DNA from 4 places in the Arthrobacter sp. AK01 genome. Region 2 is predicted to be linked to each of the others. Evidence: riboswitches for the same ligand, from Rfam matches in the RefSeq annotation. Region 2 holds a riboswitch; each other region holds the start of a gene.
The links. Region 2 has a riboswitch for cyclic di-AMP ahead of LN996_RS06440 (C40 family peptidase). Riboswitches for the same ligand answer to the same signal wherever they lie in the genome.
Positions count from the first base shown of each region.

Region 1: another riboswitch for cyclic di-AMP. It lies ahead of LN996_RS07995 (M23 family metallopeptidase); the one in region 2 lies ahead of LN996_RS06440 (C40 family peptidase).
Region 3: another riboswitch for cyclic di-AMP. It lies ahead of LN996_RS03725 (NlpC/P60 family protein); the one in region 2 lies ahead of LN996_RS06440 (C40 family peptidase).
Region 4: another riboswitch for cyclic di-AMP. It lies ahead of LN996_RS15970 (hypothetical protein); the one in region 2 lies ahead of LN996_RS06440 (C40 family peptidase).

Region 1 covers NZ_JAJOHP010000017.1:20,754-25,968, forward strand. The annotation lists gene LN996_RS07980 (cytochrome c biogenesis CcdA family protein) at 1-165, shown strand, start outside; gene LN996_RS07985 (TlpA disulfide reductase family protein) at 237-848, shown strand; gene LN996_RS07990 (vitamin K epoxide reductase family protein) at 889-1,566, shown strand; gene LN996_RS07995 (M23 family metallopeptidase) at 1,595-2,437, opposite strand; cyclic di-AMP (ydaO/yuaA leader) riboswitch at 2,441-2,615, opposite strand; gene LN996_RS08000 (SURF1 family protein) at 2,907-3,764, opposite strand; gene LN996_RS08005 (cytochrome c biogenesis protein ResB) at 3,754-5,215, opposite strand, start outside.
Region 2 covers NZ_JAJOHP010000013.1:43,664-48,878, reverse strand. The annotation lists gene LN996_RS06450 (metal-dependent transcriptional regulator) at 252-947, shown strand; cyclic di-AMP (ydaO/yuaA leader) riboswitch at 1,133-1,374, shown strand; gene LN996_RS06445 (M23 family metallopeptidase) at 1,379-2,209, shown strand; cyclic di-AMP (ydaO/yuaA leader) riboswitch at 2,335-2,516, shown strand; gene LN996_RS06440 (C40 family peptidase) at 2,521-3,264, shown strand; gene LN996_RS06435 (NlpC/P60 family protein) at 3,365-4,138, shown strand; gene LN996_RS06430 (HNH endonuclease) at 4,356-4,856, shown strand; gene LN996_RS06425 (NTP transferase domain-containing protein) at 4,899-5,215, shown strand, end outside.
Region 3 covers NZ_JAJOHP010000007.1:8,839-14,053, reverse strand. The annotation lists gene LN996_RS03735 (universal stress protein) at 1-336, opposite strand, end outside; gene LN996_RS03730 (FAD-binding protein) at 754-1,446, shown strand; gene LN996_RS03725 (NlpC/P60 family protein) at 1,611-2,387, opposite strand; cyclic di-AMP (ydaO/yuaA leader) riboswitch at 2,391-2,583, opposite strand; gene LN996_RS03720 (copper resistance CopC family protein) at 2,734-3,363, opposite strand; gene LN996_RS03715 (NCS2 family permease) at 3,478-4,920, shown strand; gene hutG (formimidoylglutamase) at 4,995-5,215, shown strand, end outside.
Region 4 covers NZ_JAJOHP010000046.1:32,103-37,317, reverse strand. The annotation lists gene LN996_RS15975 (dolichyl-phosphate beta-glucosyltransferase) at 1-884, opposite strand, end outside; gene LN996_RS15970 (hypothetical protein) at 1,054-1,896, opposite strand; cyclic di-AMP (ydaO/yuaA leader) riboswitch at 1,900-2,086, opposite strand; gene LN996_RS15965 (HAMP domain-containing sensor histidine kinase) at 2,195-3,685, opposite strand; gene LN996_RS15960 (response regulator transcription factor) at 3,689-4,429, opposite strand; gene LN996_RS15955 (hypothetical protein) at 4,633-5,215, shown strand, end outside.

The DNA of each region.
Region 1 (5,215 bases), on a different contig from region 2:
TGGGTCTCAAAGGTCCTGACCGTGGTCCGCAAGCACATTCGGGCGGTCAACATCGGCGGCGCCGTCATGCTCATCCTCCTGGGCATCCTGATGGTTACCGGGGTCTGGGTGCAATGGATCTACCAGCTGCAGAACCTGGCAGGGACGTTCCTGATGCCCGTCTAGCTGTACTGCCCGGGCAGTACATCTAGCCACCGCAACCCCGCACACAGACACAACAAGCAAGGACTGAGAGCATGATCAACCAACCAGAACCGCTGCGGCGCCCCGGCCGCCGCACCATCCTGGGCATGGGCGCGGCAGTACTTGCCCTCGCCGGCTGTGCAGCCCCGGACGATCTGGCCCAGCAGGCCAAGGCCGGAGACGACAAAAACTACATCGCCGGCGACGGGTCGGTCAACGAATACCCGCCCGCCTCACGCGGTGCCCGGGTGTCTCTGGAGGGCCGGCTGTTCAGTGGGGAGAAGGTTGCTGCCCGGGACTGGGCGGGCAAGGTCGTGGTCCTCAATTTCTGGTACGCGGCCTGCGCTCCGTGCCGGGCGGAGGCCCCGGACTTGGCCGCCCTGCATACCGAATTCAAAGACCAAGGCGTCTTGTTCTACGGCGTCAACGTCCGCGACGACGCCGCGACGGCCGAAGCCTTCGAACGGACCTTCAAGGTCGACTACCCCAGCTTCGATGACAGCGACGGCGGCATCCTCCTCGCCATGACCGAGTACGTCCCGCCCCGTGCAGTGCCCACCACCCTGGTCCTGGACACTGAAGGGCGCGTCAGTGCCCGGATCCTGGGGATCTCGCAAAAAGGAACCTTGAAGGCACTGATCACTACCGCAGCTGCGGGATCATGAATACCAAGCCCGCCACCAGACCACCTAAAGGACTTCTGCCATGACCAGCACCGCGAAATCCGCCGCGAACGTGACCACCTCAGACCCTGGCGCTGCCTCAGTCGCAGCCCAGCTTGGGCCGGATATTCCCCGCATGACCCGCGACAAGCCCTTTGGCTGGCTCCTGGTCATCACCGGCGTCATCGGCTGGCTCGCCTCCGGCGCCCTGGTCCTGGAGAAACTCGAGGTACTCAAAGACCCAGGCTACAAAACCGTCTGCGACGTCAATCCCTGGATTTCCTGCGGCCAGGTCATGCAGACCTGGCAGAGTTCCGTTTTCGGATTCCCCAACATGTTCATCGGGATCGTGGCGTTCGCCGTCATCATCACCACGGGCATGGCGCTGCTTTCCGGGGCAACTTTCGCCCGCTGGTACTGGGCCGGGCTGCAGGCCGGTGTCACGCTGGGGTTTGCCTTCGTCGTGTGGCTATGGTCCCAGGCCCTGTACTCGATCCACATCCTCTGCCCCTTCTGCATGATTGTCTGGGCGGCAATGATTCCCCTGTTCGTCTGGGTCACGGCCCGGAACATCACCCATGGAGTCATCAAAGTACCCGCCGGCGCGGCCCGCGTTGTCGGCGAATTTGGCTGGATCATTACCGCGCTGCTCTACGTGGCTGTTACCGCAACCATCTTCTTCGCCTTCAGCCACGTCTTCCTGGGCACATCAGGACTCTGACCCTGACAACCAAGGCGATGGGCGAGGCTTACATCCATCCCTGCGGGTTCACGGTCTGCCCGTTCAGGAGTACCTCGAAGTGCAGGTGGCATCCGGTGGAGTTGCCGGTGGTTCCGGCCGCGGCCAGCCGCTGGCCGGCGGTTACGGTCGCGCCCACGGAAGTTTCGATGGCGGCGAGGTGGTTGTAGGTGCTCTTCAGGCCGTTGCCGTGGTCCACCACAATCCTGTTCCCGCCACCGTAGGGGGACCATCCGGCCTCCACGACGGTCCCGGCTCCGGCGGCGAACACCGCTACCTGGCAGGCTGCCACGAGGTCCAGGCCGGTGTGCAGCTCCCCGGTGCCCGAGATCGGGCTGGTGCGGATACCGAACGGAGAAGTGACCGACATGCTGGCCAGCGGCGCCCCCAACCGGGCCGCGGCCGCGGCCGGGGAGGCCGCCGGGGTCGCGGGGGGGGCGGGGGCGGCGGCGGGGGGCGGCGGCGCGGCCGCGCCGGCAGCAGCTATGGGGGTCTTGGCCGGTACCGGCAACGGTGCCTGCTGTGTGGTGACAGCCGGGCGTTCATAACTGATGGAAGCCCCCACGGGGGCTTGGACGGGCGCGCCGGCAGCTGCCGTCCCCGATGCCTGCACCGCGAGGGCTGTGCTGGTGGGGGCCGGCCCGGCATGGGCGGCAGTGAGCGCTGCGGTCAACAGCGCGGCGACGCTCAGCGTAGCGGCGGCCGTGACCTGTTTGCGCCGGCTCCCCCGCGCTTCTGCCTCTGGCAGGGGCCGGTGACGGCCGGTAGTGGGGGATTTCATCGAGACGGCCGTGCGGGGCGCGAATCCGGAGGTTGGTTTTCGGCGGCGGCCATGGGGGGGTACAGAAGGCAAGGGGGATCCTTTCGGTTCGCCTGCGAAGTTAGCTGTCGGGTTCGGGCCAAGGAAAAATGCCCGGCCGTGCCCGGCGGCTTTCAGGCCACCGACATCACGGCTTCACCCCAAGGCAGGCTTGCTGCCGATTCTGGGTCCTCCACCCCCGCCGTCAAAAAGGGATAGTCGTTTGATGCCCCCGGCGGGGTCCAGCGCGGGGCATCAAGGGTCTCAATACAGAAAAACCTGAATTAATAGTAGCTGCAAAGCATCATCGTTACAATTTCGTGACTTAGGGGTTGTCGGCCTCGGTCAGGGACGCCCGGCTCGGTGCTGTTCTGAGACGCTTGACCGTATCTTCAGATTTGCAGCTAAGGGGTCAACGATCCCGGCCATGGGATCGTTCCCGGCACACCGGGTGATCTCCGCCTGGCCGGGGATGCCCTAGCCGTTCCGGGGCACCCTCTCCCGTCGGGCCTGCCGTGCCTGGTCAGAGTCCCATCGAGTCCAGCAGGGCGTCTTCTTCCTCGACGCGGGAGCGTTTGCGCGGGGCGGGAGCACGGGGTTGCTGGGCGGTGCTTGCGGTCTCCGCGGATTCGTCGGGCATGTCCCGTTCCTCACGGTGCATGCGGGCCTGCTGCCGTGCCATGTACCCGAAACCCACGAAGGCCAAGACGCCGAAGGTGATCCACTGCAGGGCGTAGGACAGGTTCGAGCCTTCCTTGACGGCCGGCGGGGCGAGTGGTTGCGGGACTGTGGCAGGCTGCGGGGACTCCGAGGCCATGACCCCGTAGCTGCCTGCCAGCAACGGGTACCCCAGCTGGCTCGCGTAATAGGACAGGTCGATGCTGGCCAACTGGCCCTCGGGTGCGTCACGACCCAGATCGGGCTCGGAGGGTTTGATCCGTACGACCGCCGAGACTTCTCCCGCTGGTGGTGCGGGCACGGCATCGGGGTACCCGGGCCGGGTGTTGCCGATCGGCAGCCAGCCCCGGTTGACTGCGATCGTTTCACCGGAAGCAAGCCGGAGCGGCACCACTACCTCGTATCCGGCAACGGAATTGTTGGGTCGGTTCCTGATGATTCTCTGGTCCTCGGCAAGGTACCGCCCTGACACTACAACCGTTCTCCACTTCGCGTCGGGGTCGGCGACGTCAAAGGAGGCGCGGGCATCCTGGAACGGCACCGGGGTTCTGTCGTAGTTCTGCTGGACCCTGCGGATTTCGGTCACGGTCTGATTCCGGCGCTCCATCTGCCAGTTCCCCAGCCCAATGCATGCCGCGGCGAATAATGCGGCCAGCAGCAGCCAACCCGCCCAACGCCAGGACAGAAGGAACCTATACGCCATCCTGTTCCTCCTGGAGCTGCCATTGCCGTGCCAACAGTGCGCGGATCGCCGTCGCCTCGGCGGCTAGGCGGTGGTCTTCTCCGCGGGCCAGAAGGCCGTATTCGACCATCGTCCTGCCGTCCACGTGGGTGCCGGCGCGGACCCATACCCGGCGCCGGTTCACATACAGGGAGACCATGAGCCCTGCCACGGCCAGCAGCGAAAATACCAGCACCCAGCCCTGGGCGGGGGTACTGCGTACATCCACCCCGATGTAGCGTTTAAGCCCGTCGAAGCTGATGCTTCCCTTGCCTTCGGGCAGCGTGTACGTTGCACCGGGTTGAAGCGTGATGCCGCCGGCGGGAAGGTCCCTGCCGTTGAGTTGGGTCAGCTTGGCCACGTCCAGGACGTACACGTTTTGCGGCGCTCCGGTGTCCAGCCCGAGGTCCCCGTAGTACGAGTTCAGGCTCAGCTGCGGGTTCAGGGGATCGGGGTCGAAGCTGTAGGACACGCCCTGGTCGTTCTTGATGGCCGAGGGCAGGAAGAACCCGACAAAGCCCAGCTGGGATGGTGCGGCGTCCGGGACCTTGAGGACCACCGAAGAGGTGTAGACCCCGTCGTTGGGGATGGACACCACGGGACCGCTGAAGGCGGTTTTCCCGGTGCCGTCCTTGACGGTGACGACCGGGGCGTAGCCGTTGCCGACCAAGAACACCCCGGTTTCACCGAAATAGACTGGTTCGTTGACTTTCAGGGTCTGTTCCCGTGCCGGGGACTCCGCTCCGTCCTTGGTGCTCAGCTCGGCGGTGAAGTCGATCGGCTGGCCGAACTGCTGGCGTGATTCCCTGTCGAAACGGACCTCGAAGCTCTCCAAAGTGACGGCGAAAGGATCCAGCCAGGCGGTGTTGAAGTTGATTCCCGGGGTGAAGGCATCGTAGCTGACCAGGGTATTGACGAAAGTGCCGCCTTCGATGAGGATCTTCTGTCCCCGATAGCCGAACATCCCGCCGATGGCCACACACACCAGCACCCCGATCAGCGAGGTGTGGAACACCAGGTTGCCGGCCTCCTTCAAAAACCCACGCTCGGCACCCAGAGAGGGACGCAGCCCATCCCGGTCCCTGACCTCGACCCGGTAGCCGCGCTTCCTCAGCACGTCCGCGGCGTCCGCTATCGCGGCGGCCGCGGTGATCCCGTCCCCAGCGGGCAGGATCAAGGTGCCATACTCGGGCAGCCGGGAGAGCCGTTTTGGGGTACGTGGCGGCTGGGAGCGCAAGGCTTTGTAGTGGGTGCGGGCCCTGGGAACGACACAGCCGATCAGGGAGATGAAGAGCAGGATGTAGATGGCTGAGAACCACACGGAGGAGTAGACATCGAACATCTGCAGCACGTCCAGGACCGGCCCGTAGGCCGGGTTGTCCTTGATGTACCGGGTAACGAGGGCGGGATTGGCTGATCGTTGCGGGAACAGC
Region 2 (5,215 bases):
GTGGCATCAACTGCCCCTTCGACACCCCAATTCTGCCTGACGTGGCCCGGGGGCAGGAACCTGTGGCCGTCATAGTCCGCCACGTGGAATATGGACGAACCATATGCGACCGGAATTATCCAGAGTAATTCCAAATAAGCTAGGCTGGGGGTTGGCGTTCATGGGGCGGCGGTGCACACCGTCCGCACCGGCAAGGGACGCGGTACGGTGGAGATTACGCAAGGAACTGCGTTCGAGGAGAGCTGAGCTGGATGACGGATCTGATCGATACCACTGAGATGTATCTTCGGACCATTTTGGAGCTTGAGGAAGAAAACATCGTGGCGTTGCGGGCCCGCATCGCCGAGCGCCTGCGGCACTCCGGACCTACGGTTTCCCAGACCATCGGACGCATGGAGCGCGACGGCCTGGTGGTTGTGTCCAACGACCGCCACCTGGAACTTACCGAGGTTGGACGGAAGCGTGCCACAGAGGTCATGCGCAAGCACCGCCTTGCCGAGCGGCTCCTGGCGGACGTTATCGGCCTGGACTGGGCCTACGTCCATGATGAAGCGTGCCGGTGGGAGCATGTGATGAGCGAGCGGGTGGAGCGCCGGTTGTACGAGCTCCTGGAACACCCCACCGAATCCCCGTATGGCAACCCCATCCCCGGACTTGAAGCGCTTGGCGGCCTTGCGAGCCAGCCCTTGTCCCGGATTGACGTCAACCTCCTGCAGGCTATGGACGGCTATGCCACAGATTCCCGGGTGGCGGTAACCCGCCTCGCGGAGCCCATCCAGGTGGAACCTGAACTCCTCACGCAGCTGGACGAAGGTGGAATCCGTCCAGGCGCAACAGTCTCGCTGGCGCGCGTCGGCGAGTACATCTCCGTCCGGGTTCCCGGCATCGAGGGCGCGCTGGAGCTTCCGCCGGAAGTTGCGGCACACGTCTTCGTATCCGTCAGCTGAGGGCTGGCCTGTACCCAACCCGTGTCATATCTCACTTTCGCGGCTTTGGCGCGCGTGTGACCTGCGGTTTTTCAGGATTGATGATAAGGGCCTGCCGCGCCACGTGCGTTTCTGTTGATAACGAATTTATTACTGCGGGGCTTAATCCCCTATAGTTATCTACTAGCGCTGATACCAAAGCGTTACCTGTTCCGGAGCCGAGCTCTGCCAGCGGAACAGGTGTGTCATCCACCACTGGCAGAGGCGGGGGAACCACAAGCGGCTGTCTAAAGAAGCAGCCTTGGGGTGAAGTCCGCAGCAGAAGTGCCCACTGACGCAAGTCCTTCCTTGGATACCTGTGTGCCGTGAGCGCCTCGTGCGGACCGGGTCTTTGAACTCTCTGACCCGAATCCGACAGCTAACTTCGCAGGCTTTTTAGAGAGGAACAGAGTTTGACAACGCAGAACGTCAGGGGCCGCCGCCGCGCGTCCGGCCCCGCTGCTGAGCTGCGGCCAGCCCGCGTCGTATCGGAGATCCGGCCACGCGACACCGAGCGCCAGGTGCGTCGCCGTAAGAGCCCGTTGCGCCAGGTAGCCGACTTTGCCGCAGCCAGTGGCGTCGGGCAGAAGGCCGGAGTTGCGCTTGCCGCCACCGGACTCGCCCTGACTGTCGGTCTGCCGGCCACGAGCCCCGTCATGGCCACCTCGGAATCAGGCCAAACCGAGTCGGCCCTTGCCGTCACCGGTGGCAGCCAGCCCGAGGTTTCCGCAGCCGCATCCGCCAAGATCGACTTCAGCCGCGCTGCCGTTGCCACTGCAGCCGACCCCGACGGAAAGCTGAAGCAACTGCTCAGTGCGCAGTCCGCGGGCAGCATCCAGCGGGCCTCGTCGGCGGGCACCATGGCCAGCCCCTTGGACACGCTGACCACAGCTTCCCCGTTTGGCTACCGCGTCAGCCCCCTCACGGGCGGCGCCGGCGACTTCCACCGCGGCCAGGACTTCGTGGCTCAGTGCGGCACCGCCGTACATGCGGCAGCCAGCGGCAAGGTCACCTTTGCTGGATGGCACGAGTACGGCGGAGGCAACCGCGTGGTGGTAGACCACGGGAATGGCCTCGAAACCACGTACAACCACCTGTCATCCTTCACCGTCAAGGTGGGCCAGACGGTCAGCCGCGGCGATACGGTCGCACTGAGCGGCACCACAGGCGCTTCCACCGGCTGCCACCTCCACTTTGAGGTCCAGGTCAATGGTGAAGTTGTCGACCCCATGGGCTGGCTCTAAGGCCAGTTGATGGTTGTCTCTCGCATTCGTGACACACCCCGTGACCTGAATGTGACATTCGCGTTCAACTGTTGTACCGTACAAAGCGCATCGGCTTTTTAGGGGGCCGGTGCACTTGAGTGGATTGCCTAGCTCTGCCACCACTCGAGGTCCGTTCGCATAAATCGTCTGGCAGGGGCGGGGGAACCACTTCTGGTCTTCGAAAGAAGGCCTTGGGGTTAAGTCGCAAAGCTTCCTTGAAGCAGCGCGGCCGGATGACTCCCATCCGAATCCGACAGCTCACCTCGCAGGCATTGGGAGAGGCTACCTACGTGTCATCACGCACTACCCCTGCGCGCCACCGCGCCGAATCGGTTCGTACGAACCCCTTGAACACGCTTTCCAAGGCTGTTTCATCGAATGCCGGTACCGTTGGCCGCCAGGCCGTCGTTCTGGCAGCAGCATCAGGCCTCGTCCTCAGCGTCGGCTTGCCGGCACAGGCAGCTGACACCGACGTTTCCAAGTCGGAAGCCTCCAGCACCCAGCAGATGGTTGCCACCGCCGTCGTCACCGCGGAGCCCACAGCTACCGTTTCCTTTGAAAGCCCCGTTGTGGCCACCAAGGAAGCCCCCAAGATCCAGCGCGCTTCGCAGACCACCCAGCGGGCCACTGCAAACGGCACGCAGGACGCAGCAGGTGCTGTCACCGCCAAGTCGTCCGAAGCCAAGGACGCTGCTTCCAGCGCCGCGGCCTCCGGCCTCGCTGCCATCGCCTACACCGGCATTGGCCACCCGTACGTTTGGGGCGGCACAACGCCCAACGGATGGGACTGCTCCGGCTTCACCCAGTGGGTCTACGCACAGGCTGGCATCAGCATCCCGCGCGTCAACGCCTGGACGGCCATGAAGCCCACCAGTACTCCGGCCCCCGGTGACCTGGTCATGCAGAACGGCGGAGCCCACGTAGGCATCTACGTTGGCAACGGCATGATGATCAGCGCTTTGAACCCGGGCCAGGGCACGCTCCTGCACTCGGCTGCCTCCACCGGCACGTCCTCCTTCTTCACCCTCCGCTAGAAACAATCCGGTTCGAGGTTCGCCAGCATGCCCCCCAAGTGCTGGCGCGCCGATTAGCCGCGTGTACCCCAACTGCATGCGGATATGAAAAGAGAAAACCATGACCAGTGCAAACAAAGTTGCACGGCATCGCGCTGAGGCCCCCAAGACCAGCTCGCTTGCCGTCATCGCCAAGGCCGTCAGCGACAACGCCGGTGGCGTTGGCCGCCAGGCAGCAGTCATTGCCGCAGCTTCAGGCCTGGTCCTGACCGGTAGTGTTGCTGCCAACGCTGCCGAGACCAAGGTGGACCGCGAGTCCACCTCGACGTCCACCCTTGACGTCCAGTCGGTAGTTCAGGCGACCATCGCTGCGGACTCCACGGTTGCCATCTCCTACGAGCGCCCCGTGGTCACCACGGTGGAAGCTCCGGCTCCGGTAGTGAAGAAGGCTCCGGCCAAGGTTGAAACCAAGGCGGCCACGGAGAGCACAGCAACGTCCGGCAACGCTACGGTCGCCGTCAACACTGCGGCTCCGGCGGCAAAGGCTCCGGCAGCTGCCAGCGGCCTTGGTGCAGCAATCGCTGCTGCCGCCTACGCACAGCTTGGCGTCACCCAGGACTGCACCATGTTGGTGACCAACTCCCTGGCCGCCGTTGGCATCAACTTCCACGACTGGCCCGCTGGTTACCTGTCCCTGGGCCGCACGGTCAGTGCAGCAGAAGCGCAGCCCGGCGACCTCGCCTACTACGCCAACGGTGGTTTGGCTGGACAGGCCCACATCGCCGTCTACGTTGGCAACGGCATGGCAGTCCATGGTGGATGGAACGGATCCACCACGGCACTGTTCAGCGTCAACGTCGGCTCCGGCCCGGTTTTCATCCGCGTCAACGGCTGATCCCACATCATCATGAACACCCCGCAGGCTCCGGCCGGCGGGGTGTTCTGCTTTAACCGCGCATGAACTCTTGCCGACACCGCAGGCGAAACGGCAGAAAGATTCGTGGATACGGCATATAAGTGCTTACCCTTATGTTGTCGATCCACAGCCCGTACAAGCAGAGGGCAGCCGGCCCTCGTGCCCCTGACGGGTGCGGCCGTGAAGAGGTACGTGCATGCGCACACTCGTTCTGAATGCTGGATATGAACCGCTGGCGGTAATAACATTCCGCCGGGCGCTGGTCCTTGTGCTCACTGGGAAAGCTAGCGTTGTGGCCGAAGGCGACGAGCCTGTCGTCGGGCCACAGGAGATTCTCGGACGACCATCCGTGATCCTCCTCAACCGCTACATCCGTCCCCGGTACAACAGGATTACTGCCGTGAGTCGCCGCGGGGTCCTTCGCCGCGACGGTCACCACTGCGCCTACTGCGGGAAAACAGCCCACACCATAGACCACGTCCACCCCAAGTCCAGGGGCGGCGCGGATTCCTGGGAAAACCTGGTTGCGGCGTGCTTGAAATGCAACAACGCCAAGAGCGACCACACGCTGGCCGAAATGGGTTGGAAACTCCGTTTCAAGCCCGGCGTGCCCCAGGGAACCATGTGGCAGATCAAAGAACTCGAGAAACCTGCGCCGGACTGGGACCCGTTCCTGTTGCCGGAATCCGCTGCCTGATCGATTTCTGCTGACCTCCGGACGTCCGGGTAATCTGGGCGGATGGAGTTCAACGCCGTGATTTTGGCGGGAGGCAGGGCCACCCGCCTCGGAGGCGTGCCCAAGCCGTCGCTGACGTACGACGGCGCGTCGCTCCTTTCGCATGCCCTGCAGGCAGTCCGGGGTGCCGCAGCCGTGGTAGTCGTAGGGCCCGATGCTTCAGGATCCGGCGGTGTGCTGCTAGCGGACAATGTGCTGAGGGCGCGGGAGGAACCGGCGTACGCGGGTCCGGCCGCTGCGATTGCAGCGGGCTTGGCCGCGTTGAAGAACCACGGCATGGGCGCTCCGTGGACGCTTGTCCTGGCTTGCGATATGCCGCA
Region 3 (5,215 bases), on a different contig from region 2:
TGCAGCGTCGCCGTTCTCCACCGAAGCGTCGACGTCGATGGCATAGCCGGAGATCTTGTCCATGGCCTGCTTCACGATCGCATCCGCGCCCTCGCGAATCACTGAATCGTCCACGGTTGCGTAGCCACCGTCCAGCCCTGATGCGGCGAAGATGGGCACGGAGTAGGCCGTGACGATGTGCAACGGAAGCTGCCGGCGCTCTGCTTCCCGCGCGGCCCAAACCAAGGCACACTGACCGTGCTCTGAACCGTCCACTCCAACGACGATGCCGCCTGGTGCGACAGCTTGGTCGTCGCCCTGCTGTGGCTCTTCACTGTGTCTGCCGTGCTGGTCCATTGGGGCCCGCCTCTCCACCTACTGCTTGATGTTCCGGCTATTCTGCCAGAGGTTTTCCGGGTCGGATTCCCTGACTGCATCATTGTCAATGGCCGGGGCAGGAGAAACCTGGAAATTTCTCCTTCCAAGGCCCACTATTCTCGGTCGGCAACGCCGAATCAAGGCGACTTTGGGCTATGTGTATAACGGTCCGGGCTCGGTTATCGGAGGTCCATTTTGCGCTCCGGATGAACAACCCAAACACGCGCATCCGGGAGGCTATCCATGGCCGAAAAAGTTCGGTAGTGTTCGAGTCACCGAATGGCCGGCAAACGTGTTTCACGACACACACCGGCCATTTATTTGCGGCCGCTTGGGGAACTCGGACGCGACCCCACGCGATGCCGAAGGGCACACACGTCAAGGAGGAACCAAGCAGTGTCACTCACGCCTGATTCCGCCACGGAACGCACCACCACCGTGGTCATCGGAGCCGGCTTGTCCGGCTTGGCAGTTGCCAGTGAGCTCAGCCGCTATGGCGTGGGTTCCATCGTCGTGGACGGCTTTGGTGCGTTGTCCGCAACGGGCCCGTCGGTCCATACAGGCATGCTTCAACGCTGCGACGCCGCCGATCCCGCTGCAATGAAGGAACGCAACGAGATCCTCCGCCACTTACGGAACTACGCGGCAAGCCATCAGCTGGACGTCCGCAGCACCACGCGCGCCGTGCGCCTTGATTTCCTGGGCTCGGATCCGTCACAGCAGATTGGCTACGGTTTGGCCGCCAGCATGACCACTGCGGGGCTGAGAACCGGACTCCACGTATCCGGCCCCCTCGAATCCACCCGTCGCCAGTGGGCAGTCCACACCGCCAACGGGGTTCTCCTGGCCGACCACATCGTGGTCACGCGCTGTGCGCAGAGCCAGTTGCGCCGGATGCTGGCCGAACTCGGGATTGCCATCGGCCAAAACCTGGCCGCGGCCATGAGGGCAGTCGGGATGCATCTTGTAGGCGTCGGCGAACTCATTACGCCCACCCCCAAGGAAGTCCTTCGGCAGGCCAAAGCAGTGGGTCAGGCGATCTCTTCCAAGGTTGCCCTCCCGGCAGGGCCAGGCCTGGCCACCGCCTAGCCGATCCAACCGGCACACCCTGCCCCACTACGCGGCAAAGGCGCGCCTACCCGCCGTCGTACGTCCATGTCTGGAACTTTTACGCACAAAACTTAACGCCAAAGGCCGGTGCCTTTGAGGAGTGATTCCTCAAAGACACCGGCCTTTGGACAGAAGCGTGAGGCTTATGCGCCAGCGCGTACGTAGGTCAGGGGACCCGTTGCGGTCAACCAGCTGATCGGGTGGATGCCCGTCTGGTTGCCGTTGATGCCACCGCTGATGGCCTGGCCGTTGCCGATGTAGATGGCGACGTGGCCGGACTGAACGATCATGTCACCGGGCTGGGGGTCGCTGACGACCTTGCCGTAGTTCATGAACTGCATGGGGCCAAGGTCACCAACAGGGATGCCTGCGGAGCCGAGAGCCCGTTCCACCATGGCGGTGCAGTCCTGCATGATGCCGATCTGGGCGTAAGCCGAGGCAACCATGGCTGCGTTGACGCCACCGACTGCCGGGGCAGCAGCAGCGGGAGCAGCAGCAGCCGGAGCGGCAGCTGCGGCTTTGGCGACAGGAGCCGTTGCAGCGGCAGTGGTGACTGCTGCCTTCTTGGCTACGGGAGCCTCAACGACGGGAGCCGGCTTCTCGATGACCGGAGCCGCTACGGAAGCAACGGCAGGGCGCTCGAAGTTGATGGTCGCCGTGGAGGCGGCGGTAACAACCTGGGTGGGAGCTTCGGAGGCGGTCTCTGCGACCGTGGCGGGGCTGGAGTCCCGCTGAACCGGAGCTTCAGCTGCGTGGGCGGCGATGGAGCCGGTCAAGACGAGGCCCGAGGCTGCTGCGATGACAGCTGCCTGGCGGCCAGCGCCGGAGGCGTTGCTGGCAACTGCCTTGGAGATGGAGATGAACGGATTAGGACGTACGCTGTCCGCCTTACGACGGCCGCGAAGAATGCGTGAAGACATGAAAGAGCCTCTCCCGATGCCTGCGAGGTTAGCTGTCGGATTCGGATGGGAGTCACCCGGTCACTATCCCCCGCTGTTCAGCGGAAGCTTCGTGACTTCACCCCAAGGCACGCTCGAAAGCGACCTAAAATGGGTTCCCCGTCTCTGCCGTAAGGTTTGTCTGCGAACGGATTCCGGACTGCGGCAGAGCTAGGCAATCAGGCCGGAAGTGCCCGCTACGTGGAACAGGCACAGGTACAACCGTACGCGATGATCACGCCGAAGTCACATTTAAGTAACGAGAACTACTCTTCTGGCGTGTCGCGGTGACCGTTTCGAGATATTCGCAGGTACGTAGAAAACCCTGTTATTCCGCGGGATTATCGCCATCCGCGTCGTTGGAAGCAGCGAGTTTCCTACGTGCCGTAACAGCCAGAAAGATAACGAGTCCGATAGCAACAACGGCCAGTCCCACGATGCTCCACGGGAACGGCTGGGAGGCATCCGCTGCCGGTTCGCTGGTGCCCGTTCCCGGCGCACCGGTACCGGCCGTCGGTACCGAGGCTGAAGGAGCCGAAGCAGACGGTGAGGCAACCGCCGAACCGCTTGCCGACGTCGCGCCTCCGGCTGCCGTGAACGTAAAGGTGCCCTCGATGGGGTGCGAATCGCTGCTGACGACCCGCCAGACCACCGTGTACTCGCCCGCGGGTGCGCCTTCGCGCAGCTTCTGGACAGCTTGGTTGTCAATGATTTCCACGGGACCGTCTGCCCAGTTTTCGCCGCCCGCCGTGACCGTTACGCCCGAACCGATGGCCAGCGGCCGGTTGTTGAACGTGATGGAGACCGACGCCGGGACAACAGTCACGCTGGCACCGTTGGCCGGCGTGGTGGATTCGGCGACGTCATGGGCGGACGCCGGAGCCGCGGAAAACAGCAAGGCCGACGCGAAGGCGAGGGCAGCAACGACGGCGGCCAGAAGCGGGCGGATGGTACGCATGGGGCGGTTTCTCCTAGTGTTGGCTTCCTTACAGACTAGGCGAATCGTCCGGGGCGCCCGTATCCGACCGCATAGGATTTGAGAGCACACTCCCCTCGATCCCCGGAGTCCTTCATGCTTAAACAAGGTTCTGCAGTCGACCGCTACTTCAAAATCACTGAACGTGGATCCACGTACTCCCGGGAAATTCGTGGCGGCTTCGCAACGTTCTTCGCCATGAGCTACATCGTGGTGCTGAACCCCCTGATCCTCTCCGGAGCGGACTCGAGCGGAGCGTCCCTGGGCTTCACGGCCGTCGCAGCCACTACGGCTTTCGTGGCGGGCATCCTGACCATCCTCATGGGCGCGTGGGCCAAGCACCCGTTCGCCGTTGCAACGGGGCTCGGCGTGAACGCGTTCGTGGCAGTCACCGTGGCCTCACACCCCGGACTGACCTGGCCGGACATGATGGGCCTCGTGGTGCTTTCCGGCGTCACCATGCTCATCCTGGTGCTCACCGGTTTCCGTACTGCGGTGTTCAAAGCCGTTCCAGAAGCCCTCAAGACGGCAATCGTGGTGGGCATTGGTCTCTTCATTGCACTGATCGGCCTGGTCAATGCCGGATTCGTGCGCCGCATCCCGGACGCTGCCGGCACCACGGTTCCCCTGGGGCTGGGCGTGGACGGCAAGCTCATGGGCTGGCCCACCCTGGTTTTTGCGGTGGGCCTGATCCTGACCATCGCCCTGGTGGTTCGCAAAGTCCGCGGCGCCATCCTGATCGGGATCGTGGTTTCCACCGCCCTGGCAGCCATCCTTGAATTCACGCTCCACATCGGCCCGAGCTTTGACGGCAAGAACGTCAACCCGCGCGGATGGTCGCTCGTGGCGCCCACGCTCTCCGAATGGGGCGCCCCGGACTTGTCCCTGATCGGCAAGGCGAACCCTTTCGGCGCGTTCGAGCACCTCGGTTTCATCGCTGCTGCTTTGCTGGCCTTCGTGATCCTCCTGAGCATCTTCTTCGATGCCATGGGCACCATGGTGGGCCTGGCAAACGAGGCCGGAACCGTGGACAAGGACGGCAACATCCCCAACGTGGACCGGGTCCTGCAGGTTGACGCCCTCGGCGCAATCGTCGGTGGCGGCGCGTCCGTATCGTCCAACCAGATCTTCGTTGAATCCGGAGCGGGCATCGGCGAAGGCGCACGCACCGGCCTCGCCTCGATCGTTACCGGAGTGCTGTTCCTGGTGGCCATGTTCTTCACGCCGCTGATCAACCTGGTTCCGTTCGAAGCCGTTGCCCCGGCACTGGTTGTCGTGGGCTTCATGATGGTTTCCCAGGTGGGCAAGATCGACTGGCAGGACTGGGGCGTCGGCATCCCGGCGTTCCTGACCATCGCCCTGATGCCGTTCACGTACTCCATCGCCAACGGCCTGGGCGCCGGCTTCATCTCCTACGTCCTGATCCGCACGTTCCAAGGCCGTGCCCGCGAAGTCCACCCGCTCATGTGGGCTGTGGCTGCCGCGTTCCTGCTGTTCTTCGGCATCGGAACCGTGGAAGAGCTGCTCGGGGTCAAATAGGGAAATCCGGGGTTTCAGACACGCGCGGTGCGGGGTGGCTGGTTTTCGCGTGCCCGTTCGGGTGTGCTTGAAGCATGGAAACCACCCTCGCCGTAGATGTCAGCCCCACCCCGTGGACCGGGCGCTTTGACGGCGACGGTGCCGGGCACCGCCGGTGGTGGCAGGCGGTAGCACCCCTGACGTCGCCCGCGCCGGCAACGGCCTCGCGTCCCGCCGTCGTACTTGGGTTCTGCAGCGACGCCGGAGTCCTCCGCAACAAGGGCCGCGTGGGTGCCGCGGCGGCACCGGCCGCCAT
Region 4 (5,215 bases), on a different contig from region 2:
CGGGTGAAGGGAACGCGCCCGCGGCCGAGGTCGCGGGTCAGTCGCGCCATGCCGCGCAAGTCGGCGAGGGCGGTGCGTACGACGTCGACACTCGAGTTGGGGTCGTCGGTCCAGTCGACGGGGACTTCATGAACGCGCAAACCACAACGTTCGGCGATCACCAGAAGCTCGGTATCGAAGAACCAGCCATCGTCCTTGGTGTAGGGAAGGAGGCGGTGCGCAACGTCCGCGCGGACGGCCTTAAAACCGCACTGGGCATCGGAGAAGCGGGCCCCGAGCACGGTCCGCAGCAGGGAGTTGTAGCTGCGGGAGATGAACCCGCGCTGCGGACTGCGGGTCACATACGAGGTCCGTGCCAGCCGGGTGCCGATCGCGAGGTCCGAGTGGCCTGAGAGCAGCGGCGCAAGGAGCGGAGCCAGGGCGGAGAGGTCCGAGGACAGGTCTGCTTCCATGTAGGCGAGCACTGGTGACCGTGAGGTCAGCCAGACTTGTCGGAGGGCGTTTCCCCGCCCCCTGTGCTGGAATCGAACCACCGTCAGTTCAGGGAGTTCGCGGGCCAGCCGTTCGGCGATCCGCAGGGTGTTGTCCGTGCTGGAGTTGTCCGCCACGGTGATCTGGAAGGTATGGGGAAAGGACTCCGTGAGGTGCCTGTGCAGCTTGCGCAGGCCCTCCTCCAGGCGCGATTCCTCGTTGAACACAGGGATGGCGACGTCAAGGACAGGTACGGCAACGCGGGTGTCAACGGGGGAGCGCCGAGGCAGCTGCCGGCCCTCCGGCCCTCCTTGCGGGAGAGCCTGCTGGCCAGCCGGCGACGCCGCGCCAGCGAAGCCCGCGGAATGGACCCGTCGTCGCAAGGAGCTGGTGGCTGGATCTATGAGCGTCATGCTTCCAGAATGGGCCCGCCGATTATGAGGGCTTTAGGCGGAAGCTGTGACCCCACTGTGAACTCCGAGGGGCAGCTGTGAAACGGGAAAACCGCGCCGGTTCCCGCCGTCCGCTCCAGTGGGTACTGGTGCGAGCGGCGGCAACCGGCGCGGTATCAAGCAGTCTGGTTTAGTACCAGTTGTTGGCCAAGTGGAAGGCCAGGGCAGCCGACGGGGATCCGTAGCGTTCCTTGATGTAATTCAGGCCCCACTTGATCTGGGTCTGGTAGTTGGTCTGCCAGTCAGCACCGGCAGTTGCCATCTTGGAGGCCGGCAGGGACTGGACAATGCCGTAGGCGCCGCTGGAAGCGTTCGTGGCAGTGGTCTTCCAGTTGGATTCCTTCTCCCACAGGGTGTTCAAAGCGGTCATTTCGCCGGCGCTCCAGCCGTAGTTGCCCAGGATGCTGGCGGCATAGGCCTTGGCGGCGGCGGGATCGTCCACAGCTTTCGGGGCTGCAGCAGCGGCGGCAGCTTCGGCAGCGGCGGCGGCAGCAGCGGCATCAGCAGCCTGCTTGGCGGCAGCATCTGCAGCGGCTTTCTCTGCTGCGGCCTGGTCAGCGGCAGCCTTTTCGGCAGCAGCCTTTTCAGCTGCGGCCTGGTCAGCGGCAGCCTTTTCGGCGGCAGCCTTCTCAGCAGCCACCTTGTCCGCTGCAGCCCGGTCAGCGGCGCCCTTTGCGGCGGCTGCATCCAGGGAAGCGGAGATCTCGGCTGACTTGTTATTGCTGACCTGGGCATTCGCCTGGGTCTCGGCAACGCGGCTCACCTCGGGGAGGGTTAGGGCGGCGTTGGCAGCAGTGCCGAGCGATGCAACGCCCAGTGCAGCAGCTACAACACCGGCAACAACCGACATGCGGTGGCCGGACTTACCCTGACGGGCGGCGTTCTTGAGGACAGCCTGCGACTTGGTCAACGGGGCGTTGTGTTCATCGCGGTGACGCGCGGAAGGGCGCGTCTGATCGTTAAATTCAGACATATGTGATTACCTCTCAGCGCCTGCGGAGTTAGCTGTCGGGTTCGGATGAGGTCATCCGGCCGCGCATCACGCTGCGGCTTCACCCCAAGGGCCGGCAAAAATGCCTGGGCCCGGAGACTCTGGGTCCCCCGTCTCTGCCTCGGAGAAAGAGCGGACTCCGGGAAGTGGCAGAGCTCGGCGCATCCCGGATGTGGGTCAGTTGGGGCGACCCACCCTTTCGACGGTACAGGAGGTTTCGGTAGAAGTCACATTTAGGTAACAGAGATCACGATACCGGTGAGTCGCCTTGCCGGATTCGTTACACGCGTTCGTTGCTGACGGTAGGGAGTCGAAGGGCGAACTCCGTGCGCCCTTGACGCGAGGTCACCTCAACGCTGCCACCGTGCGCCTCCACGATGGATTCGACGATGGACAGGCCCAGCCCGGACGTGCCCTCGGACCCCGACCTTGCGGCATCGGCGCGGGCAAACCGGGAGAAAATCCGGCTTTGGAAATCTTCCGGAATGCCCGGGCCGTTGTCAGTCACGGTAACCACTGCGCTGCCATCGGCGGAGAGCATGACGCCCGTAACCACGGTGGTCCCGGCGTCCGTGTGTTTGCGTGCGTTGGAGAGCAGGTTGGCCAACACCTGATGCAGTTGCGTGGCGTCACCCCTCACAGTGATGGGTTCGTCCGGGAGCTGGAGTTGCCAGATGTGGTCCGGAGCCATGACTTTTTCGTCGCTGACCGTTTCGATGACTAATTGCGTGAGGTCCACATCCGTAACCTTGATGGGCTGGCCTTCGTCCAGCCTGGCCAGTAGCAGGAGATCCTCCACCAGTGTGGTCATCCGCTCGGATTGGCTTTGGACGCGAGCCAATGACTTCCGGCCGTCGTCGGTGAAGTTTTCGGTCATCCGCAGCAGTTCTGTGTAGCCGCGGATGGCGGTCAGCGGTGTGCGGAGCTCATGCGAGGCATCAGCGACGAACTGTCGAACCTTGGTTTCGCTCTCCTGCCGGGCTTCCAACGCGCTGGAGACGTTGTTCAGCATTTGATTCAGGGCATGGCCAACGCTGCCGACTTCCGTTCCGGGATGAGCGGCCGACGGGGGTACGCGCACCGCGAGCGCCACTTCACCGGCGTCCAGGGGCAGGCGCGAAACCTTGGTGGCCACCTCCGAGAGCTGTTCCAATGGCCGCATGGTGCGGCGGATGATGACCGTGCCCGCAAGGCCGATCAGCACCAGTCCGCCGAGCGAAACCAGCACCATGGTCCAGACCAGCGAGGCCTCGGCGCTCTGCTTGTCCGCAAGCGGCAGCCCTGTCACGATCACATCGCCATTGGTCTCGACGGCTACCAACCGATAGTCGCCGTTGGAGAGCGAACGGTCCACAGGACGGTTGTCCGTGGGGAGGGACAGCAGCACTTGTTCGTCGGCCGCGGAGAGCGACACCCGGTTTCCCCTGGCATCGATCAGGCCCGAGCTGCTCACAATTGAGCCGTTGATCCGGGCGTTCAGCGTCCCGGCGGCCTGCCCGCGAGCCTCCAGCGGGTCAGGCCTTCCGGACCCAGGAAAGTTCGCCGGTGGCCTGCCGAAGTTGTTGGCGCGGCTGGATGCCTGCTCCAGTTGGCTGTCGAGCTGCTTGTTGAACACCATGTCCATGGAGGCGTAGCTCACCACGCCAACTGCCCCGCAAATGGCGACCAGCAGTGCCATGGCCACCAGAACCAGCCTGGTGCGCAAGTGCCACGTGGAGGGGTTCAGCCAACTGCGGCCCGACTTCCTGGCCACTCCTGAAAGTGTGCTCAACGCCTAGTCCGCTGGCTTGATGACGTATCCGGCACCGCGGATGGTGTGGATCATCGGCGGATGGTTGGCCTCGATCTTCTTGCGCAGGTAGGAAATGTAGAGCTCCACGATGTTGGCTTGGCCGCCGAAATCGTAGTCCCACACCCTGTCCAGGATCTGTGCTTTGCTGACCACGCGTTTGGGGTTCTCCATGAGGTAGCGCAGAAGCTCGAACTGCGTTGCGGTGAGCGGGATGTCCTCGCCTGCCCTGGTTACTTCGCGCGTGTCCACGTTCAGGGTGAGGTCGCCCACCACCAGCTCGGCGGTGTCCATCGCGGCGACGCCGGAACGCTGGACCAGGCGGTGGAGGCGCAGGAGGACTTCCTCCATGCTGAACGGCTTGGTGACGTAGTCGTCACCGCCGGCGGCCAGACCAACGATGCGGTCCTGCACGGCGTCCTTGGCCGTGAGGAAGAGCGCGGGAACTTCGGGGGCGAAAGCGCGAATGCGGTTGAGGACCTCCACGCCGTCGAATCCGGGCAGCATGACGTCAAGGACCAGGACGTCGGGCCGGAAGTCCTTGGCCAGCTTCACAGCTTCAGGACCATCGCCGGCCACGGCGACGGACCAACCTGCCATGCGCAGGCCCATGCTCATGAGCTCGGCCAGACTGGGTTCGTCATCCACCACCAAGGCGCGGATCGGGGAGCCGTCCGGGTGGGACAGCTGGGGAAGGTTGTTGGTCATGGAGTGCGAGGAGGCCATGGGACAACTCTCCATTCTGCTGGTTTGCCAGCGCTTTGCCGGTCCTGTGAGGACGCTGTGAAGTCAACACTAGCGAGGTGGGAGTCCGGAAACACGCGTATCCACAGGTCACAGGAGGGACTACTCCTCAACACAGCCCCCGCACAGCAGGGGCACTGACGCTGGGGGTCGTACGCAGATAAACATCATCAACGGAGAAGACAATGAACGAGCAAAACCAACCCCCGTTGCCTCAAGGCGCTCCTTTTGCCGGCAACACTGCCGAACCGGCGCAGAAGACTGCAGCAAGTGGCGGCTCATCGTGGGCTTGGTCGGAGTCGGAGGATGCAGGCCATCATGGGCCTGGCTCCCAAGGGTGGGGCAACCAGCAGGCGGGCCAGCCAAAAAGCGGCCTTCCGGGTGGCTGGACCGTGAAGCGGACCTTGATCGTCGCTGGCGTGGCAGTAGTGGTCGCCGCCGGAACCGCCGCGGGGTTCTACGCACTCGGCGGTGCGGGTTCAGCAGACGCCGCGAACGTGCCGCTGGGTCAGGGCGGGACCACCGGACCTGGTGGGCAACAGGAACAGGCGGTACCCGGACAGGGCGGCCTCGGCCAGGCTGCACCGGGCCAGATGGGCGGAAACATGGCTCCCGATGGACTCGGCATGGCTGGTGGGCTCAACGGGGCCATCCACTCGGAGTACGTGGTGCTTCGGGAAGAGGAATACGTGACCATGGCGGACCAGCTGGGAACCGTCAGCGAGGTCACGACGAACTCCCTGACCGTCAAGAGCGAAGACGGCTTTA